DNA from 3 places in the Pigmentiphaga sp. H8 genome. Region 1 is predicted to be linked to each of the others. Evidence: predicted binding sites of a transcription regulator. Region 1 holds the regulator's gene; each other region holds the start of a gene.
What was found. Region 1 encodes HrcA, which represses chaperone genes, less so after heat shock. Its sites were predicted from a motif close to TTAGCACTCNNNNNNNNNGAGTGCTAA; they were not measured.

Region 1 (10,674 bases):
CCGCGGCGCTCTTGGACGCCTTGCACGGCGACAAACTGGCCGGCGCCGCGCTGGACGTGTTCGAACGCGAACCGTTGCCTGAAGACGATCCGCTATGGTCAGCACCCCGACTGATCGTCACGCCGCACATCGGCGGCGAATCGGACCGTTATGCGGACCAGGTGCTGCCGCTGGTCGCACACAACGTGCTGGCGTGGACCAGCGGCGACCGGGCCAGCCTGCGCAACCGGGTGCGGTGAAATACCCGATGCCTGGCGCCCGATCCGATATCAGCTGAAGAATTCCTTCACCCTGTCCGTCCACGACTTGCTCTGCGGCGAATGCTTGTCGCCGCCTTCGCTCAGCGAAGCCTCGAAGTCGCGCAGCATCTGCTTCTGCCGGTCGTTCAGGCGCACCGGCGTTTCCAGCACGACGTGGCAATAGAGGTCGCCCGGGTAGCTGGAGCGCACGCCGCGTATGCCCTTGCCGCGCAGGCGGAAGACCTTGCCCGACTGCGTGCCTTCGGGGATGCTGATCTCGCCCCGGCCGCCCAGCGTGGGCACTTCCAGGTCGCCGCCCAGGGCCGCGGTGGTGAAGGGAATGGTCAGTTCGCAGTGCAGGTCGTCGCCGTCGCGCTGGAAGATGCCGTGCTGCTTGATGTGGATCTCGACGTACAGGTCGCCGGAGGGACCGCCGTTGACGCCGGGTTCGCCGTTGCCGGACGAGCGGATGCGCATGCCGTCGTCGATGCCGGCGGGTATCTTGACCTGCAGGGTCTTGTTGCGGCGGACCTTGCCCACGCCGTCGCAGGCCGTGCAGGGATCGGGAATGACCTTGCCGGTGCCATGGCAGGTCGGGCAGGTCTGCTGGACGCTGAAGAAGCCCTGTTGCATGCGCACCGCGCCGGTGCCGCCGCAGGTGTGGCAGGTCTTGGGCTGGGTGCCGGGCTTGGCGCCGGAGCCGTGGCAGGTGTCGCAGTTGTCCCAGCTGGGAACGCGGATCTCGGTGTCGAAGCCGGTGGCGGCCTGCTCCAGCGTGATTTCCATGCTGTATTTCAAGTCGGCGCCGCGGTACATCTGGGCACCGCCGCGCTGGCGGCCACCGCCGAAGATCTCGCCGAAGATGTCGCCGAACGCGTCGGCGAAGCCTCCCGCCCCGCCGCCCATGCCGCCGGCGGCCGCCGCGTCGACGCCGGCATGGCCGTAGCGGTCGTAGGCGTCGCGTTTCTCGGCTTCGCAGAGGATCTCGTAGGCGTACTTGACCTCTTTGAATTTCTCTTCCGCTTCCTTGGAGTCGGGGTTGCGGTCGGGGTGGTATTTCATGGCCAGCTTGCGGTAGGCCTTCTTGATTTCTTCCTCGGTGGCGGTGCGGGCAACGCCAAGGACTTCGTACAGATCGCGTTTGGTGGACATGGTTCTTTCTTCGGTGGCCTGTTTTCAGGAGGCCGGCAATATCTCTGGTGAATAGCGGTTGTGTGCTATTGACGGGTTTGGGTAGGCCCCCTGCCTTCGCGGGGCAGCCAGGGGGCCTACCCAAACCCTGCACCGGGTCAGGCGCGGGCCCGGGCCGGTGCGGTCAAGACGAAAAGCGGAGCGGCCCACATTGTAGGCCGCTCCGCGGGTACTGCTTACTTGTCGTCCCTTTTGACTTCCTTGAAGTCGGCATCGACCACGTTGTCGTCGGCCTTGGCGCTGCCGGCGTCACCGCCGGGGGCCGCGCCCTCGGCCTGGGCCTGGGCTTGCATGTCGGCGTACATCTTTTCGCCGAGCTTCTGCGAAGCCTTGGACAGGGCCTCGACCTTGGCGTCGATGGCTTCCTTGTCGCCTTCCTTCAGGACATCCTCGAGGTCCTTGATGGCGGCCTCGATGGACTCCTTCTCGGACGCCTCGAGCTTGTCGCCGTATTCTTCCAGCGACTTGCGGGTGGCGTGCACCAGGGCGTCGGCCTGGTTGCGCGACTGCGCCAGTTCGGCCACGCGCTTGTCCTCGTCGGCATTGGCCTCGGCATCGCGGACCATGCGTTCGACTTCGGCCTCGGTCAGGCCGGAGTTGGCCTTGATCGTGATCTTGTTTTCCTTGCCCGTGCCCTTGTCCTTGGCCGACACGTGCAGGATGCCGTTGGCGTCGATGTCGAAGGTGACCTCGATCTGCGGCGTGCCGCGCGGCGAGGGCGGAATGCCTTCGAGGTTGAACTCGCCCAGGCCCTTGTTGCCGGCGGCGATTTCGCGTTCGCCCTGGAACACCTTGATGGTCACGGCCGGCTGGTTGTCATCGGCGGTGGAGAACACCTGCGAGAACTTGGTCGGGATGGTGGTGTTCTTCTTGATCATCTTGGTCATGACGCCGCCCAGGGTTTCGATACCCAGGGACAGGGGGGTCACGTCCAGCAGCAGCACGTCCTTGCGGTCGCCCGACAGCACGGAGCCCTGGATAGCGGCGCCGGCGGCGACGGCCTCGTCGGGGTTCACGTCCTTGCGCGGATCCTTGCCGAAGAACTCCTTGACCTTCTCCTGCACCTTGGGCATGCGCGTCATGCCGCCGACCAGGATCACGTCGTCGATGTCCGAGACCTTGACGCCGGCATCCTTGATGGCGATGCGGCAGGGCTCGATCGTGCGGCTGATCAGGTCTTCGACCAGCGCTTCCAGCTTGGCGCGGGTGACCTTCAGGTTCAGGTGCTTGGGACCGGACGCATCGGCCGTGATGTACGGCAGGTTGATCTCGGTCTGGGTGGCCGACGACAGTTCGATCTTGGCCTTTTCCGCGGCTTCCTTCAGGCGCTGCAGGGCCAGGACGTCCTTGGACAGGTCCACGCCTTGTTCTTTCTTGAACTCGCCGATGATGTAGTTGATCAGCACCTGGTCGAAGTCTTCGCCGCCCAGGAAGGTGTCGCCGTTGGTGGACAGCACCTCGAACTGCTTCTCGCCATCGACGTCGGCGATCTCGATGATGGACACGTCGAACGTGCCGCCGCCCAGGTCATACACGGCGATCTTGCGGTCGCCCTTTTCCGACTTGTCCAGGCCGAACGCCAGCGCGGCCGCGGTGGGCTCGTTGATGATGCGCTTGACGTCCAGGCCGGCGATGCGGCCGGCGTCCTTGGTAGCCTGGCGCTGGCTGTCGTTGAAGTAGGCCGGCACCGTGATCACGGCTTCGGTCACTTCCTCGCCCAGGTAGTCCTCGGCGGTCTTCTTCATCTTGCGCAGCACTTCGGCCGACACCTGCGGGGGCGCCAGCTTCTTGTCGCGCACCTGCACCCAGGCGTCGCCGTTGTCGGCCTTGACGATGCTGTAGGGCATCAGGTCGATGTCCTTCTGCACGGCCTTTTCGTCGAACTTGCGGCCGATCAGGCGCTTGACGGCGTACAGGGTATTCTTGGGGTTGGTGACCGCCTGGCGCTTGGCGGGCGCGCCGACCAGGATCTCGCCGTCTTCCATGTAGGCGACGATCGAGGGGGTGGTGCGGGCGCCTTCGGCGTTTTCGATGATTTTGACCTGCGGGCCTTCCATTACTGCGACGCAGCTATTGGTCGTGCCCAGGTCGATGCCTATGATTTTGCCCATAATCCTTGTTCCTGAAAGAAATCAGAAAAATTTCGCTTGATCAATAAATAGGTGGGAATTTCGTTATTTCAATGCCTGCGATAGCTTCTTTCGATCGCGGCGGGCCTTATTTGGCGGCCGCGACCGTCACCAGTGCCGGACGCAATACCCGATCGACGATCAGATAGCCCTTTTGCAGGGTCTGCAAGACCGTGTTGGCCGGCTCGTCCGACGGAACCGACGCGATGGCCTGATGGTGGTGCGGATTGAATTTGTCGCCCGGAACCGGGGCGATCTCGACCAGCTTGTTGCGCTCGAAGGCGCCAACCAGTTGCTTGAGGGTGACGTCCACCCCTTCGCGCAGGGTGTCGATGGACTGGTTTTCCTGGGCCAGGGCGGCCTCCAGGCTGTCTTTCACCGGCAACAGGTTTTCCGCGAATGCCTCGATACCGAACTTCTGCGCCTTGGAGACTTCCTCCTGGGCCCGCCGGCGGACATTGTCCGCTTCGGCGCGGGCGCGCAGCATGGCATCGTAATTGTCCTTGGCCTCGGCCTGGGCCGCGGCCAGCTGGGCCTGCAGCGCGACGATGGGATCCTCGGTGCCCGCGTCCTCGGGCGTTTCCGCCGCCGGGTTCGGGTTCACGTTTTCGGGATCCAGATTGGGTTGGTCGCCAGGCTTGTGCTCAGCCGACATTGGGTGCCTCCATGAAAAACCAGAAAAATCAGTGACTTGCTTGGACTCTATGCGCGAGATGGGGGTGAAATCCGCGGATTCAAGAGAGTATATAACCCCCCCTACGCCCTTCGGGCGCCCCCCAGGGGGCGATGCGGGTGGACCGGCGGAGCCGGATCCACCGCATCCTGGGTCTAGTACCCGTTTCTTGGGTTGTGGCACCCGTGCTTCGCTGGCTGCCAGCGGTAGCACCGGTGATTCAGTCCAAGATAGTTTCCCTGGACCCAGGAAACCGCGGATCTGGCTTTGCCAGTCCGCCGGTTTCGCCCCCTGGGGGGCGCGCGTCAGCGCGTAGGGGGGGTCCTCAATTGGGGGTCCTCAGCTTTTCGATCTTGCGGCGGTCTTGCTTGGTGGGGCGGCCTTTCAGGTTGGCGGCGGGGTCGGCGTTCTGGCGGCGCAGTTCGATGGCTTCCAGGCGGCGCTTGAGGCCTTGCTGGGTTTCGTCGTACAGGGTGCGCGCGAAAACGGCGGGGCCGCGCTGGGTGGACAAGGCGCGGACCAGGACCTCCCAATCCTGGTCTCCCGCGCGGATCTGCAGGATGTCGCCGGGGCGCACGGCGCGCGAGGGCTTGACCCGTTCGCCGGACACCTTCACCTGCCCTGCCTCGACCGCATCCTGGGCCAGTGTGCGGGTCTTGTAGAACCGCGCCGCCCAGAGCCACTTATCGATACGTAGTTCTTCCATCCCGTTACTGGCCCGTGGCCGGCGCCTCGTCGTTCTTGCGTTGCAACAAGACGGCTGCGTGCGCCGCCTCGGCCGGCTGGCGGGCCGCGGGGCGCGTGATCCAGCCTTGCATGTGGCGCTCGGCCAGGTTGGCCAGGGCCTCCATCCAGGCGGCGGAATCGTTCAGCGCGTCGATGTAGCGCAGCTGCCGGCCCCCCGCCAGCAGGAACGCTTCCTTGCCCTGCACCGCGATCTCCTCCAGAGTCTCGATGCAGTCGGCCACGAAGCCGGGGCAGAATACGTCGACGTCGGACACCCCGCTCTTGGCCAGCTCCTTCAGCCGGGGTTCAGTATAGGGCTGGAGCCATTCGGCCGCGCCGAAACGGCTCTGGAAAGTCACCTCGACCTGCTCGGCGTACAGGCCCAGCCGCTCGGCCAGCAGGCGGCCGGTCTCCAGGCACTGCTCGTGATACGGATCCCCCAGCGCGATGGAACGCTTGGGCAGGCCGTGGAAGCTCAGCACCAGTTTCCGGCCCCGGCCGTTGTCGCGCCAGAAATCCAGGATGCGGACGGCCATCGCCTCGATATAGCCCGGATCGGCGTGAAAATCGCGCACGTACCGGACCTCGGGCACGTTGCGCAGCCGGGCCAGGCAAGCACCCACCGCATCGGACACCGCGGCGGTCGTACTGGCCGCGTACTGCGGATAAAGCGGCAGGACCAGGATGCGCTCGCAGCCCGTCTCGCGCAGCGCGGCAATGCCCGCCTCGAGCGACGGATTGCCGTAGCGCATGGCCAGCGCCACTTCCACGCCCAGGCCCCGGCCGGACAGCACGCGCGCCAGGCCCTCGGCCTGGCGGCGGCTCCAGGCCAGGAGCGGGGAGCCCTCGGGCGTCCACACCGAGGCGTAGCGCGCCGCCGCGTCGCGGGGCCGCAGCGTCAGGACCAGGCCATATAGGATGGGCAGCCAGACCAGGCGGGGAATCTCGACCACGCGGGGATCGGACAGGAATTCGGCCAGATAGCGGCGCACGGCGGAGGCGGTGGGCGCGTCGGGCGTGCCCAGGTTCACCAGCAGCAGGCCGGTGCGGGTGGGATGGTGGGAGGACGGCGGCTCGGGAAGGAAGCGCATGCGTGGCGTTTTCCGGACTCAGGAATGACAGGGGAAACGGCGGCGGGCGGGAAGGCCGTCCGCCCATGCCGGCGGACGCCGGCTCAATGGTGGCTCAACGCGTTCGACAGCAGCCGCGCGGTGATGTCGACGATGGGAATCACCCGCTCGTACGACATCCGGGTAGGACCGATCACGCCCAGGGTCCCGACCACCTTGCCGTCCACGCCGTAGGGCGCCGTGATGACGCTGACCTCTTCGACCGGCACCAGCTGCGAGTCGCCGCCGATGTAGATCTGGACGCCCTGTGCCCGGCTGGACACGTCGAGCAGCTGCATCAGGTCGGTCTTCTTCTCGAACAGTTCGAACATCCGGCGCAGCTTGTCCATGTCGGCCGTGATGTCGGAGACGCCCAGCAGGTTCAATTCGCCCGAGATGACGACGCTGTCGTCCTCGGTGGCGGCCTCGGTGCTGGCGTCCACCGCCAGTTCCATCAGCCGGGAGATGTCCTCGCGCAGCTGGCTCAGTTCCCGCTGGAGGATCTGGCGGACGTCCTCGAACGCCTTGCCACTGAAATGCTGGTTGAAGAAATTGGCCGCCTCGGTCAACTCGGCGGAGGAATAGTCGCGCTGGACCATCAGCATGCGGTTCTGCACGTCGCCTTCGGGCGTCACGATGATCAGCAGTACCCGGGTGTCGGACAGCCGGATGAATTCGATCTGCCGGAACATCTGGCTGCGCTTGGGCGACATCACCACGCCGGCGAACTGGGTCAGCTTGGACAGCAGCGAGGCCGCGGCCGCGATGACGCGCTGGGGTTCGGCCGAAGGCAGCAGGGTCTGGATGTGGGTCGCCTCGGAAACTTCGTAGGGCTGCACCGTCAGCAGCGAATCGACGAACATGCGGTAGCCCCGGGGGGTGGGGACGCGACCGGCGGAAGTATGGGGGCTGTGGATCAGGCCATGGTCCTCGAGATCGGCCATGACGTTGCGTATCGTGGCCGGCGACAGGTCGAAGACCTTGGAGAGCGTACGCGAACCGACAGGTTGTCCGTCTGTGATGTAACGCTCGATAAGAGCCTTCAACAATGTACGTGCGCGATCGTCCATGGCCAATTGTACCCCTGGATGAGCCCACCCCCTACGCGCTTCGCGCGCCCCCTCAAGGGGGCGGCACTGGCGGACCGGCAAAGCCGGATCCGCGGTGCCCTGGCAACTGCCAGGCTGATGGAGGGGGTTGCTTTCTATTGTCGGCGTTTGACGCTGAGTGGGCAAAAAGGACCACATGGGGCCCCGTTGGGAGGTCTCCCCTCATATAATGCCTGCATGCATTTTCCCATCGTCGCCCTCGTCGGCAAATACCACGATACCGGCATCGCCGCGCCGTTGCGCGCGGTCGCGCAGATGCTGCGCGATGCCGGGCGCGAGGTCGTGTTCGAGAAGGACACCGCCACCAATATCGGCGTCCTGGACTACCCCGCGGCCACCGTCGAGGAAATCGGGCAGCGCGCGTCGCTGGCCATCGTCATGGGGGGCGACGGCACGATGCTGGGGGTGGCGCGGCAGCTGGCGCCCTGGGACGTGCCCGTGGTGGGCATCAACCACGGCCGGCTGGGATTCATCACCGACGTCCCCATCGAGGACGCCGGCACCGCCATCGCCGGCATCCTCGACGGCCAGTTCGAATCGGAAACCCGCACCCTGCTGGCCTGCAGCGTCATCCGGGGCGAGACCACGCTGGTGTCGGCGCTGGCGCTGAACGACGTGGTGCTGAGCCGGGCCGGCCTGGGCGGCATGCTGGAAGTCACCGTGCAGGTGGACGGGCTGTACATGTCCAAGCAGCGCGCCGACGGCCTGATCATCGCCACGCCCACGGGATCCACGGCCTATGCGCTGTCGGCCAACGGCCCCATCCTGCATCCATCGCTGCGCGGGCTGGTACTGGTGCCGGTGGCGCCGCAGGCGCTGTCCAACCGGCCGATCGCCATCCCGGACGACTGCACGATAGACATCACCCTTACCCGCTCTCCCGGCGGCCGCGACGAAAGCGCCAGCGTGCACTTCGACATGCAGAGCTGGTCGTCGCTGCAGGAAGGCGACCGCGTCCTGGTGAAACGCGCCGAACACACCATCCGCTTCCTTCACCCGGCCGGATACAGTTATTTTTCCACCCTGCGGCGCAAGCTGCACTGGAACCAGATTTCCGGCACCGCGATCGATTAGTCCTTCTCCGCCCTTTCCACCGGCTCCATTCGTATGCTGCGCGCCCTGCACATCAACGATTTCGTGATCGTCGACCAGACCGAGGTCGAATTCGGCCCAGGCTTCACCGTCTTCTCCGGTGAAACGGGCGCCGGCAAGTCGATCCTGATCGACGCGCTGGCCCTGGCCCTGGGCGAACGCGCCGATGCCTCGGTGCTGCGGGAGGGCGCCAGCCGGGCCGAGGTCAGCGCGGTATTCGACGTGCCGCCCGCGCTGCTGGACTGGCTGGCCGAGCGCGAGCTGGATACCGACAGCCTGGTGCTGCGGCGGATCATCGATGCCCAGGGGCGCAGCCGCGGCTACATCAACGGCGTGCCCGCCACGCTGACCCAGTTGCGCGAACTGGGCGAACACCTGGTCGACATCCATGGCCAGCATGCGCACCAAAGCCTGCTCAAGACCGACTCCCAGCGCGACATGCTGGACGACCATGGCGACCATGGCGCGCTGCGGCGCGACGTGGCGCAGGCGTGGAAGGCCTGGCGCGAACTGGCGCGCAAGCTCGAAGCGGTGGAACGCGACGCGGCTTCGCTGCAGCAGGAGCGCGAACGCCTGCAATGGCAGGCCGACGAACTCGACCGGCTGGCGCTGAAGGACGGCGAATGGGACCACCTCCAGGCCGAGCACGGCCGGCTGGCCCATGCCCAGTCGCTCATCGACGGCGCCAGCCAGACCATCGCCGCCCTGGAAGAGGACGATGACGCCGCCCATGCCCGCCTGGCCGCCGCCGCCCAGCGCATCGGCCAGCTGGCCGCGCACGACGCGGCGCTGGCCCCGGTATCCGAGGCGCTGGAATCGGCCCGCATCGCGCTCCAGGAGGCCGTCTCCGACCTGAACAGCTACCTGGGGCGCCTGGAGCTCGATCCTCAGCGCCTGGGCGAGGTCGAAGGCCGCCTGCAAGCGGTATTCGACACCGCCCGCAAGTTCCGCCTGCAACCCGAGGAACTGGCCGAACGCCACGCCACGCTGCTGGCGCAGTTGGAAACCTTGAAGGAAGCCGAGGACGTCCAGGCCCTGCGCACCAAGGTCGAGGCCGCCAAGGCGGCCTACGACACCGCCGCCGGCAAGCTGGGCCGGGCGCGCAAGAAGGCGGCGGGTTCGCTGTCCAGGGCGGTAACCCAGGCCATGCAGACGCTGGCCATGGGCGGCGGACGCTTCGAGGTCGCGGTCGAGGCGGCCGATCCCGGCGTCCACGGATCCGAAGCCATCGAATTCCGCGTCGCGGGCCACGCCGGCACCACCCCCCGCCCGCTGGCCAAGGTGGCCTCCGGCGGCGAACTGGCGCGGATCTCGCTGGCCTTGTCGGTCATCGCCAGCCGTGCCGCGCGGGTCCCGACCCTGATCTTCGACGAGGTCGACACGGGCATAGGCGGCGCGGTGGCCGAGGTCGTCGGCCGGCTGCTGCGCGAACTAGGCAGTTTGCATCAAGTATTGTGCGTCACCCACCTGCCCCAGGTCGCCGCCTGCGGCAATACGCACCTGCGGGTCGACAAACGCCAGGAAAAAGGCGCCGCGATCTCCACGGTCAATCAGCTGGACAGGGGGGGACGGGTGGACGAAATCGCCCGGATGCTGGGCGGCATAGAAATCACCGCCACGACGCGCAAGCATGCGCGGGAAATGATAGGCAACAACTGAGGCGGGCCGCCGGCCCGCCCCTGGCGGCCTCAGCGGCTCTTGGCGCAGTTCTGGCAGATGCCGTACAGCGACAGCGCGTGCCCGGTCAGCACGAAATTGTGGTCCTTGGCGATCTTCTGCTGGCGTTTCTCGATTTCCGCGTCGAAGAACTCCTCGACCTTGCCGCAATTGGTGCAGACCAGGTGGTCGTGGTGATCGCCCTCGTTCAGCTCGAACACGGCCTTGCCGCTGTCGAACTGGCTGCGGACCAGCAACCCGGCCTGCTCGAACTGCGTCAGCACGCGATAGACCGTGGCCAGCCCGATCTCGACGCTTTCGCCGATCAGGGCCCGGTAGACGTCCTCGGCGCTCATGTGGCGCACTTCGGCCTTGCGAAAGACATCCAAGATCTTGAGCCGGGGGAAGGTCGCTTTCAGGCCTATACTTTTGAGTTCGCTTTGATCTGTCATGATGGTCCTTTCTGAAAGCGGTTTCGTGTGTCGAACCCTGCGTAACGGCAGGATCCGGCGTGGGTGCTGGATCTTCAGGCCCAGTCAGCCATCGGGCGCGCTGCGCCCGCAAGGCGCGGCCCCGGCATGGCAGGCGGCGAAACGGCTCGGCCCGGTGCACCCGGTTGCCCGTCCCGCGGCGGCCGCCCGGCAGTGCCGGGAAAGCTCCGGAAAAGCCCAGGCATTCCCCGAGGGCTTTATGATAACGGTTTCCCCAATCAAGACGAGTGCGGATCTGTGCCAAACGCTCTGATTTCCT
Region 2 (10,674 bases), 1.5 Mb from region 1:
GTGCTCGGGGCCATGGCCGCGGAAATCATTGGGCGAGCGCACGATGATGCGGCCGCCCGACAGGCCCTTGCCGACGTAGTCGTTGCCGTCGCCCACCAGGTCCAGCGTCACGCCGTGGGCCAGGAAGGCGCCGAAGCTCTGGCCCGCCGTGCCGTTGCACTGGATGTGGATGGTGTCGTCGGGCAGGCCCTCGTAGCCGTACTTGCGCGCCACCATGCCGGACAGCATGGCGCCGATGGTGCGGTTCACGTTGCGCACCGTCGTGATGAACGAGACTTTCTCGCCGCGCTCGATGGCGGGGCGCGCGCGCTCGATCAACTGGTGGTCCAGCGCCTTGGCCAGCCCATGGTCCTGCTCGTCCACGTGCAGGCGGGCCACCTCGGCCGCCACGCGAGGCTGATGGAACACACGGCTGAAGTCCAGGCCGCGCGCCTTCCAGTGCTCGATGCCGGCGCGCATGTCGAGCAGGTCGGAACGGCCGATCAGCTCGTCGAACCTGCGGATGCCCAGCTGGGCCATGAGTTCGCGCACTTCCTCGGCGATGAAGAAGAAGAAGTTGACGACGTGCTCGGGCTTGCCCTGGAACTTGGCGCGCAGGACCGGATCCTGCGTAGCCACGCCCACCGGGCAGGTATTCAGGTGGCACTTGCGCATCATGATGCAGCCTTCGACCACCAGCGGCGCGGTGGCGAAGCCGAACTCGTCGGCGCCCAGCAGCGCGCCGATCACGACGTCGCGGCCGGTCTTCATCTGGCCGTCGGCCTGCACGCGGATGCGGCCGCGCAGGTGGTTCAGCACCAGGGTCTGCTGCGTCTCGGCCAGGCCCAGCTCCCAGGGCGTGCCGGCATGCTTGATCGACGACACGGGCGAAGCGCCGGTGCCGCCGTCGTGGCCGGCGATCACCACGTGGTCGGACTTGGCCTTGGCCACGCCCGCGGCCACCGTGCCGACGCCGACCTCGGACACCAGCTTGACCGAGATCGACGCCTGGGGATTGGCGTTCTTCAGGTCATGGATGAGCTGGGCCAGGTCCTCGATGGAATAGATGTCGTGGTGCGGCGGGGGCGAGATCAGGCCCACACCGGGCACCGAGAAGCGCAGCTTGGCGATGTATTCGGACACCTTGTGGCCGGGCAGCTGGCCGCCTTCGCCGGGCTTGGCGCCCTGCGCCATCTTGATCTGGATCTGGTCGGCGCTGGCCAGGTATTCGGCCGACACGCCGAAGCGTCCCGAGGCCACCTGCTTGATGCGCGAACGCAGCGAATCGCCCGCCTTCAGCGGCACGTCGGCCACCACGCGATCGGCGCCCAGCACCGAAGCCAGGGTGTCGCCGTCCTTGATGCCGGCCTTGCCGTGCTGCAGTTCGGTGCGATAGCGCAGCTCGTCCTCGCCGCCCTCGCCGGTGTTGGACTTGCCGCCGATGCGGTTCATGGCGATCGCCAGCACCGAATGGGCCTCGGTCGAGATCGACCCGAGCGACATCGCGCCGGTGGCGAAGCGCTTGACGATGTCCTTGGCCGGTTCGACCTCGGCCAGCGCAATGGCGTGGGCCGGATCGAACTTGAACTCGAACAGGCCGCGCAGCGTCATGTGGCGCTTGCTCTGGTCGTTGATGATCTGCGCGTATTCCTTGTAGGTGCGGTAGTTGTCCGCACGGGTGGAATGCTGCAGCTTGGCGATGGCGTCGGGCGTCCACATGTGCTCTTCGCCGCGGATCCGGAAGGCGTACTCGCCGCCCTCGTCCAGCGCGCCTTCCAGCAGCGGATCGTTGCCGAAGGCCGCCTTGTGCATGCGCAGGGATTCCTCGGCCACCTCGAAGATGCCGATGCCCTCGATGTTGCTGGCGGTACCCGGGAAATACTGCTCGACCAGCGGGCGGTTCAGGCCCACGGCCTCGAAGATCTGGGCGCCGGTGTACGACATATAGGTCGAGATGCCCATCTTGGACATGACCTTCTGCAGGCCCTTGCCGATGGCCTTGACGTAGTTGTAGATGGCCTTGTCCACCGGCACCTTGGCGTCGTGCTCATGCTCGTGCGCCAGCGCTTCCATCGCCAGGTAGGGGTGCACGGCCTCGGCGCCGTAGCCGCCCAGCAGCGCGAAGTGGTGCACCTCGCGGGCCGAGCCGGTTTCCACCACCAGGCCGGTGCTGGTGCGCAGGCCGGCGCGGATCAGGTGCTGGTGCACGGCCGAGGTGGCCAGCAGCGCGGGTATGGCCACGCGGCCGCTGTCGACCAGGCGGTCGGACACGATCAGGATGTTGTAGCCGCTCTTGACTGCGTCCACGGCCTGGGCGCACAGCGCCGCCACGCGGGCCTGGATGCCTTCCTTGCCCCAGGCGGCCGGATAGGTGATGTCCAGCTCGAAGCTCTTGAACTTGCCGTTGGTGACCCGCTCGATGTGGCGGATCTGCGCCATGTCGGCGAAGTCCAGCACCGGCTGCGCCACTTCCAGGCGCAGCGGCGGGTTCACGTTGTTGATGTCGAGCACGTTGGGCTTGGGCCCGATGAACGACACCAGCGACATCACCAGGTTTTCGCGGATGGGGTCGATGGGCGGGTTGGTGACCTGCGCGAACAGTTGGCGGAAGTAGTTGTAGAGGCTCTTGTTCTTGCCGGACAGCACGGCCAGCGGCGCGTCGTTGCCCATGGAGCCCGTGCTTTCCTCGCCCAGCGCGGCCATGGGGCGCAGGATGAACTTGTAGTCTTCCTGCGTCCAGCCGAAAGCCTGCTGCCGGTCGAGCATGGGCACCGCCGACCGGCCTTCCTCGATCTCTTCACGGACGGGCTCGGGCAGCGTGTCGAGCTTGATGCGGATGCGCTCGATCCACTGGCGATAGGGCTTGCTGTTGGCGAGCTGGTCCTTCAGTTCCTTGTCGTCGATGATGCGACCCAGTTCCAGGTCGATCAGGAACATCTTGCCCGGCTGCAGGCGCCACTTCTTGACGATCTTGCTTTGCGGGACCGGCAGCACGCCGGATTCCGATGCCATGATGACCAGGTCGTCGTCGGTGACGATGTAGCGCGCCGGGCGCAGGCCGTTGCGATCCAGCGTCGCACCGATCTGGCGGCCGTCGGTGAAGGCGATGGCGGCCGGGCCGTCCCAGGGCTCCATCATCGCAGCGTGGTATTCATAGAAGGCGCGGCGCGCCTCGTCCATCTCGGCATGCTGTTCCCAGGCCTCGGGGATCATCATCATCATCGCGTGCGAGATGGAATAGCCGGACATGACCAGCAGTTCGAGGCAATTGTCGAACGTGGCGGTATCGGACTGGCCTTCGTAGACGATGGGATAGAGCTTCTTCAGGTCGTCGCCCAGCACCGGCGATTGCATCACGCCTTCGCGCGCGCGCAGCCAGTTGAAGTTGCCCTTGACCGTGTTGATCTCGCCGTTGTGGGCGATCAGGCGGTAGGGGTGGGCCAGCGGCCAGGCCGGGAAGGTGTTGGTCGAGAAACGCTGGTGCACCAGGGCCAGCGCCGTGACGGCGCGCGAGTCGGCCAGGTCGCGATAGTAGCGGCCCACCTGGTCGGCCAGCAGCAGGCCTTTGTAGACCACGGTCCGGCTGGAGATGGACGGCACGAAATATTCCTTGCCGTGCTTCAGATGCATCTTCTGGATGGCGTGCGAGGCCATCTTGCGGATCACGTACAGCTTGCGCTCGAGCGCATCGGGCACCATGACGTCGCCGCCGCGGCCGATGAAGAGCTGCCGGATCACCGGCTCCATGACCTTCACGTTGGGCGACATCGGCATGTCCTTGTCGATGGGCACGTCGCGCCAACCCAGTACCACCTGGCCCTCGGCGCGCACGGCACGCTCGAGTTCGGCCTCACAGGCCAGGCGCGACCCCATTTCCTGGGGCAGGAACACCATTGCCACCCCGTACTCGCCGGGAGCGGGCAGGGCCACGCCCTGGCCGGCCATTTCCTCGCGATACAGCGCGTCCGGGATCTGGATCAGGATGCCCGCGCCATCGCCCATGAGCGCATCGGCCCCCACCGCGCCGCGGTGGTCGATATTCTCGAGAATCTTCAGGCCCTGCTGGATGATGGAATGGCTTTTCTGGCCCTTGATGTGGGCCACGAAGCCCACGCCACAGGCGTCGTGTTCGTTGGACGGGTCGTACAGGCCCTGGGCGTCCGGCTGGCGCGGCGCGGGCAGGCCGATGCGGGAGGCGTCGATGACGGCCGTCCGGGACGACGGGGCCGAGAGGTGGTCCTGGCTGGATAGGGGCATGGTGCGCTCCGCTGGGGGATCCGTGTGCCGGGCACGAATCCGGGGTACTGGACATCGGGATTCCGAACACGGCGCGCGCAGGCGTGCGGCGCCGAGGGGAATCGACGATACTGCGGCGCACCAGGGGCTGCAAGAAAAATAAAACGGGGAACGTCCCTAATTATTATCCAGGCTACAAATCGTGGAAATTAAATAAGGGACGCACCATTATCGTGCGTTTTCTTCCTGGACCTTGGGCTGCTTGCGCGGCCTCCCCCGCTTGCTGGCGGTGGCCCGCCGGCTGCTGGTGCCCTCCAGTGACTGCACGAAGGCCGGTCCACCCAGTGCCCACTGGCCGTACAGCGCCTGCTCGATGCGCTGTGCCACAGACTGGGCCACGCCTTCGGCCATCCTGGCGCGGTAGTTGGCCTGGCGGTCGAACGGCGTGTTGCCGCATGCCCAGTAATCGGCATGGTCGTGCAGCATGCCGGCCGACGCGGCTCCCATGTGCGCCGGGGCCGAGGACCATCGCCACAGCTCCGCATCCCCCGCCAGCCCCTGGCGCAGCGGGACGGTTTCGAGCCAGATCAGGCCGGGCAGCACCCAGGCGCCCGGTTCGACCAGGGTGGACCGGAACCGGCCGGCGAAGACCCTTCCTATATGCAGCCGGGCGGCCAGGCGGCGCCCCAGGGACTGGATCACGGCCGAGATTCCTCCCGGGCCGGTGGGAGTGGCCAGCAGCAGCAACTGGTCGAAAGTAAGCGCCCACCCATGCACTGCCACCCCGTGCTGCCTGGCGTCTGCCTCCAGCCAGGCGGCGACCTGGTCCAGCATGGCGCCGCCGTCTCCGCCGGCCGACAAGGGCACCGTGAAACGGGCCTGGGCAAGATGGGGGAGATCCGGGGCATACAGGCGGGGCAAACGGGCCATTTTTAGGGACGCATCAATATCGAAGGTCGGAAAATGCAGGTTTCCGCGAACGATACGCCGATTTCATGGTCTATGCAGTATGAAACCCTGATCGCCTGCCCACCTCTGGCCTTCTACCGGACGCCCTGGCGCCGACCTGGCCGGATTCGCCCGCCGTGCTGCATCGCACAGCGATCGATTCGCTTTATCGCACCCATCAAAAACACCCATTAGCACTCTTTGTTCGAGAGTGCTAACCTTCAGACATGGAGGTAAGCCGTTTATGAAACGTTCGTCGAATCAGTCCAACGTCCTCGCACCCGCCACGAGCGGTCCGGGCGCGCTGGCCCTGGCCATCGCCAACCCGGGCGCCCTTGGCACGATCGAAGCCTATATCGGCGCCGTCAACCGCCTGCCGGTGCTGACGGCCGAGCAGGAACACGAGCTGGCCCAGCGCTACCAGGAAAAGCAGGACCTCAACGCCGCCCGCGAACTGGTGCTGTCGCACCTGCGCCTGGTGGTCGCCATCGCCCGCCAGTACCTGGGCTATGGGCTGCCGCATGCCGACCTGATCCAGGAAGGCAACGTCGGCCTGATGAAGGCCGTCAAGCGCTTCGACCCCAACCGCGGCGTGCGGCTGGTGTCCTTCGCCATCCATTGGGTCAAGGCCGAGATCCACGAGTACATCCTGAAGAACTGGCGCCTGGTCAAGGTGGCCACCACCAAAGCCCAGCGCAAGCTGTTCTTCAACCTGCGCAGCCTGAAGCCGGACTCGCACGCGCTCACGCCGGACCAGGTCGAGGAAATCGCCGCCAGCCTGAACGTGCGTCCGCAGGACGTGACCGAGATGGAAGTGCGCCTGTACGGACAGGACATGGCCCTGGAAGGCCGTGGCACCGATGACGGCGAAAACGATTTCGCCCCCATCGCGTACCTCTCGGACGAAGGCCAGCAGGAGCCCAGCGCCATCCTCGAGGAACGCCGCCGCGACGAACTGCACGGCAGCGGACTCCTTCAGGCCCTGGAAAGCCTGGACGAACGGTCGCGCCGCATCATCGAAGCGCGCTGGCTGAAGGACGAAGGCGGCGCCACGCTGCAGGAGCTCGCGGACGAGTTCGGCGTGTCCGCCGAGCGCATCCGCCAGATCGAGGCGCGCGCCATGACCAAGATGCGCGGCGCGCTGGCCGAGTACGCCTGACCCGACCGCCACGGCCGCTTCATCGGCATGGGCCCCAAGGGCGGATTCCGGGACCACCGGATCCGCCCTTTTTGCTTGCCCGCGGCATATGTCACATCAGGTTACAGAATTGGCGGAAATTTACGTGGAAACACGGGTGGCGGGTGAACTTCCCCGCTGGGGAGAGGACTAACCGTCAGGTGGGACACGCTTTGGGTGCAACGCCCTCGTGTCGGAATGTCGGGCTTCCCCCCGCTCGACGTTTCTTCCGGTGCAGTCTGCCGGTACCAGCCGATACGTCCGCCTCTGCTTTTCTCCTCCCTCCCCCCCACTTGAGGCGGATATTCACGGGACACTTCGGTGTCCCGTTTTTTTTAGGGGGAGCCCACCCCCTACCCGCTTACGCGGGCCCCCTCAAGGGGGCGATGCGGGTGGACCGGCGGAGCCGGATCCACCGCATCCTGGGTCTAGTGCCCGTTTCTTGGGTTGTGGCACCGGTGCTATCGCTGGCTGCCAGCGGTAGCAACAGTGATTCAGTCCAAGATAGTTTCCCTGGACCCAGGAAACCGCGGATCTGGCCTTGCCAGTCCGCCGGTTTCGCCCCTCGGGACCCGGCGCCGGGCCGCCCCAAGGCGGGTCCCGGCCCCCTTGGGGGGCTGCCGCGTAGCGGCTGGGGGCCCACCATTCTGGGCGCCCGAAGCGCGTAGGGGGTCAGTCCACTCTCCCTATGCGGCGGACAGCGGCTTGGACGCGCTGGGCGTCGGCTTGCCAATAGCGGGCGAAGTCGGGGGCGTCCATGTAGTCGATGGGACTGCCCAAGGAGGCGAAGGTCTGCTGGAGGGCGGGCTGGGCGGCGATCTTCTTCATGGCTGCGCGCAGGCGCGTCGTGACCTCGTCGGGGGCGCCGGCGGGGACGAACAGGGCCGACCACTGTGTGAACTCCACGTCGTAGCCCAGCGATTTCAAGCTCGGGACATCGGGCAGCGCCGCAAGCGGAGCGCTGCCCCAGTGCGCGAGCGCGCGCATCTTGCCGGATTTCAGGAAGGTGGTCGCGTTGGCGACGCCGGCCGCCGCGGTCTGGATCTGGCCGCTCATCAGCGATACGAGCGCCGGGCTACCGCCCGAGAACGGCACGTGCGTGATCCGGGCCCCGCTGGCGGCCTTGAACATTTCCATGGGCAGGTGCATCGCGCCGTAGACGCCGGACGACCCGTAGTTCAGCGCCTGCGGATCGGCCTTGCTGGCGGCCACCAGCTCGGCCGCCGAACGCCAGGGCGCATCCGCCCGGACCACCAGCAGGTTGGGATCGGCGGTAATGCGGGCGATGGGCGCGAACTGGTCCAGTTGGAATGCCGGCTTGCGGCCCAGCAGGCGGTCCGCCTCGGGCAAGCCCGAGATTCCCGACAGCGAGAGCAGCAAGGTGTAGCCGTTCGGCTTGGCTCGGGCGACGGCCCCCATGCCTATCACCCCACCCGCCCCGCCCTTGTTCTCGACGATGAACGGCTGCTTCAATTCGCGCCCCAGGGCGTCGGCGATCGGCCTCGCGATGTTGTCTGCCAGACCGCCGGCCGCGTAGGGCACGACGATGGTCACCGGCCCCGTGGGATAGGGCTGCGCGGCCGCGAGCGCCGGCCCTAAGGCGGCGAGGCCCAGCGCGATGAAACGGGCTGCCTGGAATGTTGCCATCGGATCTCCTTGGCGATCAGTGTTCGCCATGGTGTGTCGAACGGATGGCCAAGACAATCTGCATTCCGGTCACAACTGCGTTGACCGTTTGCCAAAAGTGAAACGGCCCGCGGGCAAGGCGGGCCGAAACGCTAGGGAAACCGCCGCAAGCGCTACAACAGCTGACGAATATCGCTGGCCAGGGCGTCGACGCCGGCATTGTGGCGGGCGAACAGGCGCAGGTGCCCCTCGGGGTCGTAGATGTAGACGCCGGCCGTGTGGTCCATGGTGTAGGAACCGGGTTCCTTGCCGGGAACCTTGGCGTAGAACACCTTGAAGGACTTGGCCACGCGGGCGGTGGCATCGGCGTCGCCGCGCAGCCCCAGGAAGCTGGGATCGAACTGGGTCACGTAGGCGCGCAGGATCTCGGGCGTGTCACGCTCGGGGTCCACGGTCACGAACGCCACCTGGACCTTGTCGCCGTCCTTGCCCAGGCTGTTCTTGACCTGCACGAACTCGGCCAGCGTGGTCGGGCAGACGTCGGGGCACTGCACGAAGCCGAAGAACACGACCAGGACCTTGCCCTTGAAATCCTGCAGCGTGCGGGCCTGGCCGTTGGAGTCCGTCAGCGACAGATCGGTGCCCAGGTCCGACCCGCTTACATCCGTGCTGTTGAACGAAGGCTTCTTCTCGCAAGCCGCTAGCATTGCCGCCGCCACGGCGGCAGCGCCGGCGCGCAGGACAAAACGGCGGGAAACAGCAAACTCGGCCATGACTACCTCACATCCAGTGGTCGACAAGCAGCGCCGCGAACAGCAGCGACAAATACAGGATCGAATAGCGGAACAGGCGCCGCGCCAGCTCGTCGCTGTAGTGGCGGTAGAGCTTCCAGGCGTAGCCAACGAACACCACGCCCAGGGCCACGGCGCTGGCCAGGTAGACCAGGCCGCTCATGCGGATGACATAGGGCAGCAGCGTGGTGGCGAACAGCGCCACGGAATACAGCAGGATGTGCAGCCGCGTAAGCTTCTGGCCGTGCGTGACGGGCAGCATGGGCAGGCCGGCGTTCTCGTAATCCTTGGTGCGGTACAGCGCCAGGGCCCAGAAATGGGGCGGCGTCCAGATGAAGATGATCAGCACCAGCAGCCAGGCCTCGGCCGGGACGCTGTCGGCCACGGCGGCCCAGCCCAGCGCGGGGGGCATGGCGCCGGACAGGCCGCCGATCACGATGTTCTGGGGCGTACGCGGTTTCAGGATGACGGTATAGATGATGGCGTAGCCGACGAAGGTGGCGAAGGTCAGCCACATGGTCAGCGGATTGACCAGGGTGTAGAGCACCGTCATGCCCAGGCCGCCGACCACGCCCGACATGGCGATGATCTGCAGCGCGCCGATGTCGCCCCGGGCGGTGGGCCGGTGGGCGGTGCGGGCCATGCGCGCATCGACCTGCTCTTCGATCAGGCAGTTGATGGCGAAGGCGGCCGCCGCCAGCAGCCAGATGCCTATCGTCGCCGCGATCACGGTCTGCCACGGCGGCACCGCGGGGGTCGCGAGGAACATACCGATGACCGCGCAGAAAACGGCAAGCTGGCTGACGCGAGGCTTGGTCAGCACCCAATATTGCCGAAGACGCAGACTGACGGTAGACACAGTAATGCTTTCCATGAGGATTCCCGAACTTCAGTAGGCCCTCGCGCCGTTATCCGGCGCGTGGCGGGCCCGGCCCAGCCTGACCAGCAGCGTCACGCACAGGATGGTCAGGACGGCGGCCCCGCCGTTATGCAACACGGCGATCACTATAGGCCATTGCAGGAAAATGCTGGTCAGCCCGGTCAGCAGTTGCACCACGAGCATGGCCAGCAACGCTCGCGACGGCCCCTGCAGGCCTTCGTAGCGGCGCAGCCTGAACGCCAATGCGCCCAGGTAGATCAGGACCACGAACGCAAAATTGCGGTGCGTCCAGTGGATGGCGGTGAGCGCGCTTTGCGAGATGATCTCGCCCGAGGGCAGCTCGCCCAGCCCGCGCACGATCGAATAGCCGCCATGGAAATCCATGTCCGGCAGCCACTGCCCATGGCAGGTCGGGAAATCCATGCAGGCCAGCGCCGCGTAGTTCGTGCTGACCCAGCCCCCCAGCGCCAGCTGCGTATACAGCAGCACCAGGCCGACCGCGACGTACTTCCGCCAACGTCCGGCTTCCGGCACGATATCCGGCAGCACCGTCTGCCTGGCCGACAGCCAGGTCAGCAGCGCCAGCAGGCTGATCCCGCCCAGCAGGTGGGCGGTGACCACGGCCGGCATCAGTTGGTGCGTGACGGTCCAGGCGCCGAAGGCCCCCTGCAGGCAGACCGCCGGCAGGATCACCGTGGCCAGCCGGGGCGACTGCGCCAGCGCCTTGCGGTGGCGCCAGGCCATGAACACGATGCCGATGATCAGGATGCCCAGCAGGGTGCCCGCGTAGCGGTGGATCATCTCTATCCAGGCCTTGGATAGTGTAACCGGTCCCTCGGGCATGGCCGTCGCGGCGGCGTGGATGTCGTGCCGCGCCCCGATGGGAGACGCATTGCCGTAGCATCCCGGCCAGTCGGGACAACCCAGGCCGGAATCGGTCAGCCGCACGAAGGCGCCGAACATGATCAGGTCGAAGGTCAGGAACATGGTGATCGCCACCAGCCTGGCATAGCGGGCGCGGATCCGGGAGGTCCCCT
Region 3 (10,674 bases), 980 kb from region 1:
CCGGCCACACGGAGTCGGCCGGATACAGCCTGGTGGCGACCGCGCGGCGCGCCAGCGCCGGCGTGCAGCGGCGGCTGGTCTCGGTCGTGGTCGGCACCGCCTCGGATCGCGACCGCACCCAGCAGAGCCGCGAACTGCTGGAATGGGGTTTCCGCAATTTCGAAACGGTGCGGCTCTATGCGGGCGGGTCCCCGGTCGGCTCGCCGCGCGTCTGGAAGGGCGCCCGCTCGACCGTGCCGATGGGCTTCCAGCGCGATACCTACATTACCGTGCGCCCGGGCGCACGGATCGAACGCACCCTGCATCCGGCCTCGCCGCTGATCGCACCGCTGGCGGCGGGACAGCGCGTGGGCGAGCTCGAGGTGCGCGTGGACGGCGAACCGGCCCGGCGCCTGCCGCTGGTCGCCCTCCAGCCGGTGCCGGCGGCATCGTGGTTCGGCCGTACCTGGGACGGACTGCGCCTATGGCTGCGCGGCCTGGGCGCCTGAGGCGCGCACGGATTTTGCAACGGATGTCTCGCATGGTAGGCTGGGCAAAAACAAGGCAGCGGGCCACGCAGTCCCGCTCCATGGCAGATGACATCCGTTCCAGCGCAGTCCCCTTCATCCGACACGCCGGCCGGCCATGCCCGGCGCGGCGGAACGATCTCGATACGCGTCGGCCTGCTCGCCCTGGTCGTCGTCTGCACGCTCCCCGCCACGCTGGTCGCCGGCCTGGCCGTGTACGAAACCTATGCGCTGCGCAAGACGCGCATCTATGAAACAACCATCCTGACCGCCCGCAGCGTGGCCGCCGACCTGGACCAGGAACTGGAAAGCATCGGATCCGGCCTGCGCGTTCTGGCAAGCTCCACCGACCTGGTGCGCGCGGACCTGGCGTCGTTCCACCGGCGGGCCATCGAGGCGCTGAAGTACCAGGACATCGATCGCTACGTCCTGACGGACATCAGCGGCAACGAGGTGCTGGATACCTCGCAGTCCTATCCCGGCGCCCTTCCCCTTCCGACCAGGCTGCCCGACCTGCCGCAGGTCTCCAGCGGCGGCAGCCATCCCCTGGTCGCAAGGCTGGGCCCGCCTCGGCAGGGCCGTGGCCTCACGATCATCGTCGGCGTACCCGTCCTGATCGACGACGAAGTCCGCTATCTGCTCTTCGCCGACCTCGGCTCGGATCGCCTGAGCGCGCTGATGAACCGCCATGCCCTGGGCGAAGGCTGGGTGGCCGCGCTGCTCGACCGCGACGCGACCATACTCGGCCGGACCCGCGACGAGGCGCGGTTCGTCGGCCAGCGCGCCGTGTCCTCGCTGGCCGACGCGGTGCGAAGCGAGCGCGAAGGCACGCTGCAAAGCCTGACCAAGGAAGGCATCCCCGTCCTGACGGCGTTCAGCCACCTGGCCACCACCCAATGGACGATCGCCGTGGGCGCTCCCACCGCCGCCTTCACGGGGGATCTCTACCGGGCCATGGCCTGGGTGGCCGGCGGCGGCCTGCTGGCCATCCTGCTCGGCCTGGGCGTGGCATACCGGCTGGCGCGCCGGATCGAACAGGCCGTGGGCAACCTCGTGGAACCCGCCCTGGCGCTGGGCGCCGGCCATCGCATCGGCGTGCCGCCGCCGCACTTCAAGGAAACGGCGGCCGTGGCCGAGGCCATCGAACACGCCGCCGATACGCTCGAGCACGCGCGCCAGCTTGCCTATTACGACCCGCTTACCCAATTGAGCAACCGGGTCCTGTTCGCGGAACTGGCCCGCCGCGCGATCGCCGCCGCGCAGCGGTCCCAGGCGTCGCTCGCCCTGGTGGCCATCGACCTCGATCATTTCAAGACCGTCAACGACGTCCACGGCCACGGCACCGGCGATACCGTGCTGCAGATGGCCGCGCGCCGCATGGCCGACGCCATCCGCCATTCCGACGTGGTCGCCCGCTACGGTGGCGACGAGTTCATGGTGCTGCTGGACGGCGCCGGTCCCGCCGCCGCCGAGGCCGTCGCCAACAGCCTGGTGGCGGTGCTGTCCGAGCCCTATCCCGGCGTCTCGCCCAAGGTCGGCGCCTCGGCGGGCATCGCGGTCTTCCCGCACTCCGGCACGTCGCTGGAAGAATTGATCAGCCGCGCCGACGCGGCGCTATACGCCGCCAAGTCCCGCGGCCGCAACCAGGCCGTGCTCGACCCCGACGCCGGCGAACGGACACGGGAACGCCCCTTGTTCTGAACCTCCTTACATCCGGTTGCCGGCGCGGCCGCCGTCGCCTGCTACCGTTGGCGAGAAGCCCCGCGCCTCGCGCGCGCCGGCAACCGGAGCAGCCATCATGAAAACCGCCGCCTTCGCGTGCCTCGCCGCCGTACTCATCGCCGGCTGCGACACGCCGCCCAGGGAACACGACACGCCAGCCGCCAGCCCCGTCGCCGACGCGCACAACGCCCGCAACGCGCTGGACTGGGACGGCGTCTACGAAGGCACGCTTCCCTGCGCCGACTGCCCCGGCATCCGGACCCGGCTCACGCTGCGCCAGGATGGCCGCTACGAACTGGAGACCCAGTATCTCGACCGCCAGCCGCGCGCCGACCGCGTCGAGGGCAGCTTCACATGGCAGCCCGACGGCACGCGCATCACCCTGGACCAGGCCGGCGACGGACGGCAGTATTTCGTGGCCGAGGGGCGGCTCATCCAGCTTTATGTGGACGGCACGCGTCCCCAGGGTCCGCTGGCCGGCAACCATGAATTGCAGAAGGTGGAGAACCCCGGCCGTTAAGCGGCCGGGTCATCTTTTTTCCTTATACTTTCGCCTGGGCAAAGCCGCTTCGACGGCCACAAGAACAACTACCGGGAACCGCCATGCCTTTCGCCAGCTTGCTTGGCCGCCTCGCGCTCTGGGCCGCGCTCTATGTGGCCTGCGCCTATTTGTCGTTCTCCCTGGACGATCCCGTCACGCAGGTGTCCTTCGTCTGGTTCCCCGCCGGCGTCGCCGTCGCCGCCTTCTTCGCCATGCCGCGCGGCGCCTGGGCGCCCCTGGTGGCCGCGCTGTTCGCCGCCGACCTGGGCCTGTCCGCGCTGACCGGCCATCCCCTGGTTCCCTCGGCCTGGCTCGCCGGCCTGTCGCTCGCCTCCACGCTCGGCATCGCCTGGCTCTCGCAGCGCTATGCCCAGGGCCGGGACGATCTGCACGCGGTGCTCGGCTGGGTGGCCGTCACCTTCGTGGTCAGCGCCCTCGCCGCCGTGGCCGGCAGCGCGGGACTGGCGCTGATCAAGCACGAAGTCCTGTGGGAGGCCGTCTCCGACCTGGCGTGGATATGGTGGGCCGCCACCGTGACCGGCGTGCTGTTCGGCGTCTCGGTGCTGATGGGATTCATGGGTTTTCGCACGGTCGAGGCGCCGCCGGGGCCGATCGGCCGCACCGTGGGCATCGCCGCCTGGCTGCTGCTGGCGGCCATGACCTGGTACGTGTTCGGCGTGCACCGCCCGTCCACGTCCGAAGCCCCGCTGCTGCTGGGGCTGGCCTGCATCCCGCTCGCGCTGGCCACCGTGGCGACGCTCAGCGGCGGCAACCGCATGGGTTCGCTGGCCGTGCTGACCATGGCGGCCATCGTCATCTACCACTCCAACGCCGGGCGCGGCCCCTTCTTCCTGCGCGGCTTCCTGCCGGGCGAACCCCTGCTGCTGGTCCAGTGCTACCTGGTTTCGGTCGCCATGCTGCAGGTCTTCGTGCGGGTGCTGACCCGCGGCATCCGGCGCCCGCGCACGGCCGGTGCCGACGGCCGCGAGACCCTGTACCGGCTGGACCTCGCCTCGGGCACCATCGTCTGGGACGCGCCGCCCGATGCCCGTCCGGGCCCCGGGACGCTGGACGAAGTGCTGCGGCAGGTCCACCCCGACGACCGCCAGGGCCTGCGGGAACGCCTGCGGGCCGCCGACGGAACGCCCGGGCTGGACCGCCCGTTTCCGTTCCGCCTGGCGACCGCGCCCGACCACTGGACGACCGTCGTCGACCTGAACCGGGGGGCCATGATGGGGCCCGACGGCGCCTTCATCATCGGCAGCTGGCGGCTGCCCACGCCGCACCACGGCGCATAAGGGAACCCATGATCCAGCTCGCCCTGCTTCTGTTCGGCGCCGGCTTCGTCCGCAGGAACATCCATCTGCTCATCCTGGTCGGCCTCGTCTGGGCCGCCCTGGGCGTGGTCATCACCCTGGACGGCGTGGACGGCGCGCGCTACTTCCCCCTGACGCTATTCGGCGCGCTGCTGCTGTTGGAAAGCCTGGTCACGCTGACGGTCGCCGGCAGCGGCATGGGCGCCCAGAAAGCGGTGCTGGCCTTCAAGGGCGGCATCTTCCTGCTGGTCGCCCTGCTGATCCTGGCCGGCGGATCCATCAGCAACCTGCTGCTGGCCATCATCCTGGGCCTGACCTACTTCGTGCTGGGCGTGTTCCAGATCGCCTCGGCCTGGGTGCTGCGCTACGACCGCTGGCGCCTGTCCGTGCTGGGCGGCTGCGCCCAGGTCCTGTTCGGCCTGTTCCTGTTCCAGCCCTACCCCACCCACTACGCCGGCACCGTCTCGTACTTCATCGGCATCACCATGCTGGTCGCCGGCGTCAACACCATGCGGGTGGCCGCCCGGGCGCGGAAGCTGAGCGAGCAGTCGTCCATGTTCGACCTGCTGGCGCCCGTGGATCTGCGCGGGACGAACGCCGGCGAGCCGCCGCCCGCGCAGCAGCCGGCGCCCGACGGCCCCTTGACCGTCCACGTCTGGACCCCGGAAGGCTCGGCCAAGGACAAGACCGTGTCGCGGCCGGTGTTCAACCGCTACATCGCCGCCGTCGACGTGCAGGGCGTGATCTCGACCGGGCACGCCGCCATGGAAGTCCCGCCTTCGACCTACATCAGCCTGTACCCCGCGGTGGACATCGACCGATCGCCGTCCGAGTTCTTCAATCTATTGAAGGCGGTCAAGGAGAACGACGTCCCGGGCAAGTTCCAGCCCGACTACGCGACCGAGTCCAAGGCCTGGTGCCCGTCGAACTGGCAGGTCAGGTTCGAGCGGTACGACCACCAGAAGCTCCAGGACTTCTGGCTGCGCTACCGCGGCCAGGAAATCTACAACCTGACGCGGCGCAACTGCTCCAGCTCCGTTTCCTACGCGCTGGAATCCGCCCTGGACGGCGTGCTGGACGACCGCAGCCGCAGCGTGCGGCAGGTGCTGCGCACCCTGTTGATGCCCGAACTGTGGATCGCCGCGCAGGTGCGCCAACGCGCCCAGGTCATGGCCTGGACCCCCGGCCTGACGCTGGACTACAGCCGCGCCCTGCGCGCGGTCATCCACCCGGTCCAGCAATCCTGGTTCTCGCGCTTCCTGGCGGCCGCCACGCGGATGACCTCGCGTAGCGGGGCCTGAGGCGGGGCAGGCCCGCACGGACGATTGCCCATTGCTCGAATTCGAGCAATAATGACGACAACGCAATAGCTGGTGAGCCTAAGGGCAAAAGCGTTGACTGCCGCGCAAGCGGTTCCGCCAAAAGCGGAGGCAACAGACAGCCAGACTACGGGGCCCCTTCGGGGGCCTTCGCTTTTTCAGCTCCTGGGAGGCCGAGGCTTGACGCCCTGCAGCGTCAGTTCGACCAGCCGTGTGAACTTGATGGAGCCCCGCATGGACAATTGCCGGCTCAAGGCCAGTTCATAGGCACTCTGGATGGTCAGCAACACTGCCGGACCGGCTGAATCCTTGACCCTGAGGACGTTGAAAAACACGCCATACAGCGCGGTCTTCCCCTCAGTGACAGGCACGTCTACCGTCACATAGTTCTCATTCTAGGCGTAGCCGCACCTGCGGGTGGCCAATCCACGCGCAATCGTCGGCAATCGCGGGGACAAAGCATAACGACCGGGACAGAAGCAGCGCGTTTCGCGCTCATCCTTATAGAGCTGTGAATGGCCACCACTCTCTGCACGCGCGCGCGTGAAACAGTGCATGGCGAATGCCACGCGAATTTCGACGCGCCTCTGGTCGCTGATGGGCAACTCATACCGGAAAGGATGCAGGTGAGTCAGTGGATAGACCCGGCCGGCCGCATCGACATGAGGTGCCCAGCGCATCATGCCCTCGTTCCAATTGACCCCCATTGCCCCTTCCGTGCCCATGAATCCGTGAGGCGGCAAGTATGTCCCGCCGGCCTTATTCGCAGGGCGGAACATCGGACCGCAATGCCCACGGGACAAGAAGGTCCGGGTAAGGGCTCTCCCGAATACCCCCCCCCTTGAAAGCCCCCCATGCCATCCCTATAATTAGCACTCGATTGCAGAGAGTGCTAACAACGCCGCCCACGCGGCGTCCAGGCCTCCGGCAACCGGCCGAGGCGCCGCGTTACGGCGTGGCACCGGCCAAATGCGGCTTTCCAGCCTCTTTTTCTGACAAATAGACGTCAACTTCGAACATCAGGAGTTTGTATGGCCCTCCGTCCCCTGCACGATCGCGTGATCGTCAAGCGCCTGGACAACGAGCGTAAAACCGCGTCCGGCATCGTCATCCCCGACAGCGCGGCCGAAAAGCCCGACCAGGGCGAAGTGCTGGCCGTCGGCCCGGGCAAGAAGACCGAAGACGGCAAAGTGCTGCCGGTCGACGTCAAGGTCGGCGACAAGGTCCTGTTCGGCAAGTACGCCGGCCAGGCCGTGAAAGTCGACGGCGACGAACTGCTCGTCATCCGTGAAGAAGAAATCCTGGCGGTGATCCAGTAAGCCTCGCGGCCCGCTGTCCGATCCCCCAGCATTCAACACACTATTCAAGGAATTTCGTAAATGGCTGCCAAACAAGTCCAGTTCGGTGATGACGCCCGCGCCCGCGTCGTCCGCGGCGTGAACGTCCTCGCCAACGCCGTCAAGGTCACCCTCGGTCCCAAGGGCCGCAACGTGGTTCTGGAGCGCTCCTTCGGCGCCCCCACCGTCACCAAGGACGGCGTGTCCGTCGCCAAGGAAATCGAACTGAAGGACAAGTTCGAGAACCTGGGCGCCCAGCTCGTCAAGGAAGTGGCCTCCAAGACCAGCGACAACGCCGGTGACGGCACCACCACCGCCACCGTGCTGGCCCAGGCCATCGTGCACGAAGGCCAGAAGTACGTGACCGCCGGCCTGAACCCGATGGACCTGAAGCGCGGCATCGACAAGGCCGTCGCCGCCGCCATCGAAGAACTGAAGAAGATCAGCAAGCCCTGCTCGTCGAGCAAGGAAATCGCCCAGGTCGGCTCGATCTCGGCCAACAGCGATTCGTCGATCGGCCAGATCATCGCCGACGCGATGGAAAAAGTGGGCAAGGAAGGCGTCATCACCGTCGAAGACGGCAAGTCGCTGGACAATGAACTGGACGTCGTCGAAGGCATGCAATTCGACCGCGGCTACCTGTCGCCCTACTTCATCAACAACCCCGACAAGCAAGTCGCTGCCCTGGACGATCCCTTCGTCCTGATCCACGACAAGAAGATCAGCAACATCCGCGAACTGCTGCCCGTCCTGGAACAAGTCGCCAAGTCGAGCCGCCCGCTGCTGATCATCGCTGAAGACGTCGACGGCGAAGCCCTGGCCACCCTGGTCGTCAACAACATCCGCGGCATCCTGAAGACCACCGCCGTCAAGGCCCCGGGCTTCGGCGACCGCCGCAAGGCCATGCTGGAAGACATCGCCATCCTGACCGGCGGCACCGTGATCTCGGAAGAGACCGGCCTGTCGCTGGAAAAGGCCACCCTGCAAGAGCTGGGCCAGGCCAAGCGCATCGAAGTGGCCAAGGAAAACACCACGATCATCGACGGCGCCGGCGACAGCAAGGCCATCGAGGCCCGCGTCAAGCAGATCCGCACCCAGATCGAAGAAGCGACCTCGGACTACGACCGTGAAAAACTGCAAGAGCGCGTGGCCAAGCTGGCCGGCGGTGTTGCCGTGATCAAGGTCGGTGCTGCCACCGAAGTCGAAATGAAGGAAAAGAAGGCTCGCGTCGAAGACGCCCTGCACGCCACGCGTGCCGCGGTGGAAGAAGGCGTGGTGCCCGGAGGCGGCGTGGCCCTGCTGCGTGCCAAGCAAGCCATCAAGGACACCAAGGGTGCCAACGCCGACCAGGACGCCGGCATCAAGATCGTCCTGCGCGCCATTGAAGAGCCGCTGCGCACCATCGTCGCCAACGCCGGCGACGAGCCCAGCGTCATCGTCAACAACGTGCTGAACGGCAAGGGCAACTACGGCTACAACGCCGCCACCGGCGAATACGGCGACATGGTCGAAGCCGGCGTGCTGGACCCCACCAAGGTCACCCGCACCGCCCTGCAGAACGCCGCCTCGGTTGCTTCGCTGCTGCTGACGACGGAAGCCACCGTGGTCGAGCTGGTCGAAGACAAGCCCGCTGCTCCCGCCCCCGGCGGCATGGGTGGCATGGGCGGTATGGGTGGCATGGACTTCTAAGAAGTCCTGCCGCCGGTCCCGGGCCCGCCCGGGACACTGCTTCGAAACCCGCGAGCGTCCGCGCTCGCGGGTTTTTCGTTTCGGCGGGTGCTACCGCATTTGGAGGATGACTCGCCGAATAGCGGTTCATACCATGGGCGTGCATACACACTTGGCAAGGACCGCTCCGCCATGGACTCGGACAACAGGATCTTCCATCGCCGCCTGGCCCGGCTCGCCCTGCTCGGGGCGGCCACGCTGTTTTGCGGCGCCGCCTCCGGCGCGACGTATTGCTCGTTCGTCAATCGCGACGACGGGGGCAACCGCAAGTTCACAGTGCGTATCGACACGGCCCGGTTCAAGGGCGAACCGGTGGCCGTCAACGATTGCACCCCAAGCACGATCATCGAGCTGATCACCCACCGGAACTACCAGACCCCGGAGCCGCTCTGGCTATCCTCGGGCTTCGACGAGGACCGGAATCGACTCAGCTACAAGCTGGTCATACAACGGAGCGGGGGCTATTCCGGCCTCGCCCAGGCTGTCATCGTCGAAGCCATCGACAGCAGCGAAGTCGGCGAGGTGTATCCGATCCACCTGGAGCCCGTCGACTCCATCAACGTCATCTTCGTTTCAGGATCCAACAACCAGGCGCGCGAGAAGGTCCCGAAACGCAAATACATCCTCGAAGGCAAGTTCAATTCGAATTGACGTTGGCCTGGGCTCTTGACCGGGTTGCGTATCGCAACTACATTTGTTGCGATACGCAACCCATGAACAAGAATCCATGGAAACCATAGCAGCGCCCCCTCCTCCCGCCGACTCTGTCATCCAGGAACTCCGCGAGTTCTCCCGCAAGCTGGTCCGCGAACTCGGCTTCATGCGCGCCACGCTGGCGGATACGGATCTGGCGCCCTCGGCGGTCCATGCCGTTCTCGAGATCGGCGCCGCGCCCGGCATCCATGCGAAGGATCTCGGTCATCTGCTGAAACTGGACAAGTCAAATACGAGCCGCCAACTGGCCCGGCTCGAGGCGGGGGGCCTGCTCAGGCGTCAGGCTGCCGAAGACGACGGGCGTTCGGCGGCGCTTCATCTGACCCCCGCGGGGCAGGCGCTGCGCAGGAAGATCGACCGGTTCGCCACGGCCCAGGTGTCGGATGCGCTGCGGCGCCTCGTTCCCGTCGACCAGCGGGCCCTCGTCCGCGCGCTGGCCCAGTATGCGGAGGCCCTGGCCGCAGGCACCGGCTCCGGAGCCGCGGCCCGGGGGCCCTCCGCCGGCATCCATGAAGGCTACCTCCCGGGCTGCGTCGGCGACATCGCCAGCCTGCACGCCCGCTTCTATTCGGAAAACTGGGGCTTCGGCGTCTTCTTCGAGAAGAAGGTGGCCACGGAACTGGCCGCTTTCGCGCAGGCGCTGCCCGCCGACGGCAAGGCCTTGTGGCTCTACGTGGAAAACCGCCGCACCCTGGCCTCCCTGGCCATGGACGGCAATCCGGCCTCGGGCATCGCCCATCTGCGATGGTTCATCGTCGACGATGCGCTGCGCGGCACGGGCGTCGGACGGGAGCTGATGGCGCGCGCGATGCGGTTCGTGGACGACCGTTTCCAGGAAACCTGTCTGTGGACGTTCAAGGGCCTGGACGCGGCGCGCCATTTGTACGAATCGTTCGGCTTTCGCCTGGTGCAGGAATCGGAAGGCGAACAATGGGGGGCGAGAGTCACCGAACAGCGGTTCAGCCGTCTTCGCCCGAATCCCCACCCGGATTGACGGCGCCTGGCCATCCCGCGAATTCGACCGCAAGGAGCGGAGTGCCGGGCCGCGCCCGGGTTCCTACACTGGCCTCACCTTCAACGAAGCGAGTGATGCGCCATGAACACCCCCTCTACCCTGTTTTTGCTGAGCCGCATCGAGTCGCCCATGGGCGGCATGCTGCTCGTCACGGACGCGCGGCAGGTCGTGCGCGCGCTGGACTTCGCCGACCATGAGGCGCACCTGCATCGAGGCTTGCGCGAACACTACGGCCGTGTCGAGTTGGCCGAAGCTTCCCCGCCCGCCGGAATCGCGCGGGCCCTGGCCCGGTACTTCGCGGGTACGCTGGACGCGCTCGACGCCCTGCCGACGGAGACGGCCGGCTCGCCGCTGCAACGCCGGGTCTGGGCCGCGCTGCGCGGCATCCCGGCCGGCACCACCACGAGCTATGGCAAGCTGGCCCACGAACTGGGCTTCGACGATCCGCGCGCGGCTATCGCGATCGGCACGGCCAA

Region 2: the regulator HrcA is predicted to act here: its motif matches at 5,355-5,381, upstream of rpoH (RNA polymerase sigma factor RpoH).
Region 3: the regulator HrcA is predicted to act here: its motif matches at 6,274-6,300, upstream of groES (co-chaperone GroES).

The regions. Positions count from the first base shown of each region.
Region 1 is NZ_CP033966.1:3,735,644-3,746,317, forward strand. Features, by position in the region: gene EGT29_RS17615 (D-2-hydroxyacid dehydrogenase) at 1-239, shown strand, start outside; gene dnaJ (molecular chaperone DnaJ) at 270-1,391, opposite strand; gene dnaK (molecular chaperone DnaK) at 1,607-3,541, opposite strand; gene grpE (nucleotide exchange factor GrpE) at 3,648-4,214, opposite strand; gene EGT29_RS17635 (RNA-binding S4 domain-containing protein) at 4,558-4,938, opposite strand; gene hemH (ferrochelatase) at 4,943-6,049, opposite strand; gene hrcA (heat-inducible transcriptional repressor HrcA) at 6,133-7,137, opposite strand; gene EGT29_RS17650 (NAD kinase) at 7,354-8,250, shown strand; gene recN (DNA repair protein RecN) at 8,284-9,927, shown strand; gene fur (ferric iron uptake transcriptional regulator) at 9,957-10,376, opposite strand; gene EGT29_RS17665 (outer membrane protein assembly factor BamE) at 10,653-10,674, shown strand, end outside.
Region 2 is NZ_CP033966.1:5,281,142-5,291,815, forward strand. Features, by position in the region: gene EGT29_RS24920 (glutamate synthase-related protein) at 1-4,236, opposite strand, end outside; gene EGT29_RS24925 (hypothetical protein) at 4,444-5,145, opposite strand; gene rpoH (RNA polymerase sigma factor RpoH) at 5,408-6,322, shown strand; gene EGT29_RS24935 (tripartite tricarboxylate transporter substrate binding protein) at 7,013-7,987, opposite strand; gene EGT29_RS24940 (SCO family protein) at 8,140-8,739, opposite strand; gene cyoE (heme o synthase) at 8,747-9,631, opposite strand; gene EGT29_RS24950 (heme A synthase) at 9,647-10,674, opposite strand, start outside.
Region 3 is NZ_CP033966.1:4,714,391-4,725,064, forward strand. Features, by position in the region: gene EGT29_RS22180 (D-alanyl-D-alanine carboxypeptidase family protein) at 1-488, shown strand, start outside; gene EGT29_RS22185 (sensor domain-containing diguanylate cyclase) at 576-2,207, shown strand; gene EGT29_RS22190 (copper resistance protein NlpE) at 2,305-2,748, shown strand; gene EGT29_RS22195 (MASE1 domain-containing protein) at 2,832-4,067, shown strand; gene EGT29_RS22200 (HdeD family acid-resistance protein) at 4,076-5,386, shown strand; gene EGT29_RS22205 (hypothetical protein) at 5,563-5,775, opposite strand; gene groES (co-chaperone GroES) at 6,436-6,723, shown strand; gene groL (chaperonin GroEL) at 6,784-8,430, shown strand; gene EGT29_RS22220 (hypothetical protein) at 8,602-9,120, shown strand; gene EGT29_RS22225 (bifunctional helix-turn-helix transcriptional regulator/GNAT family N-acetyltransferase) at 9,197-10,177, shown strand; gene EGT29_RS22230 (methylated-DNA--[protein]-cysteine S-methyltransferase) at 10,280-10,674, shown strand, end outside.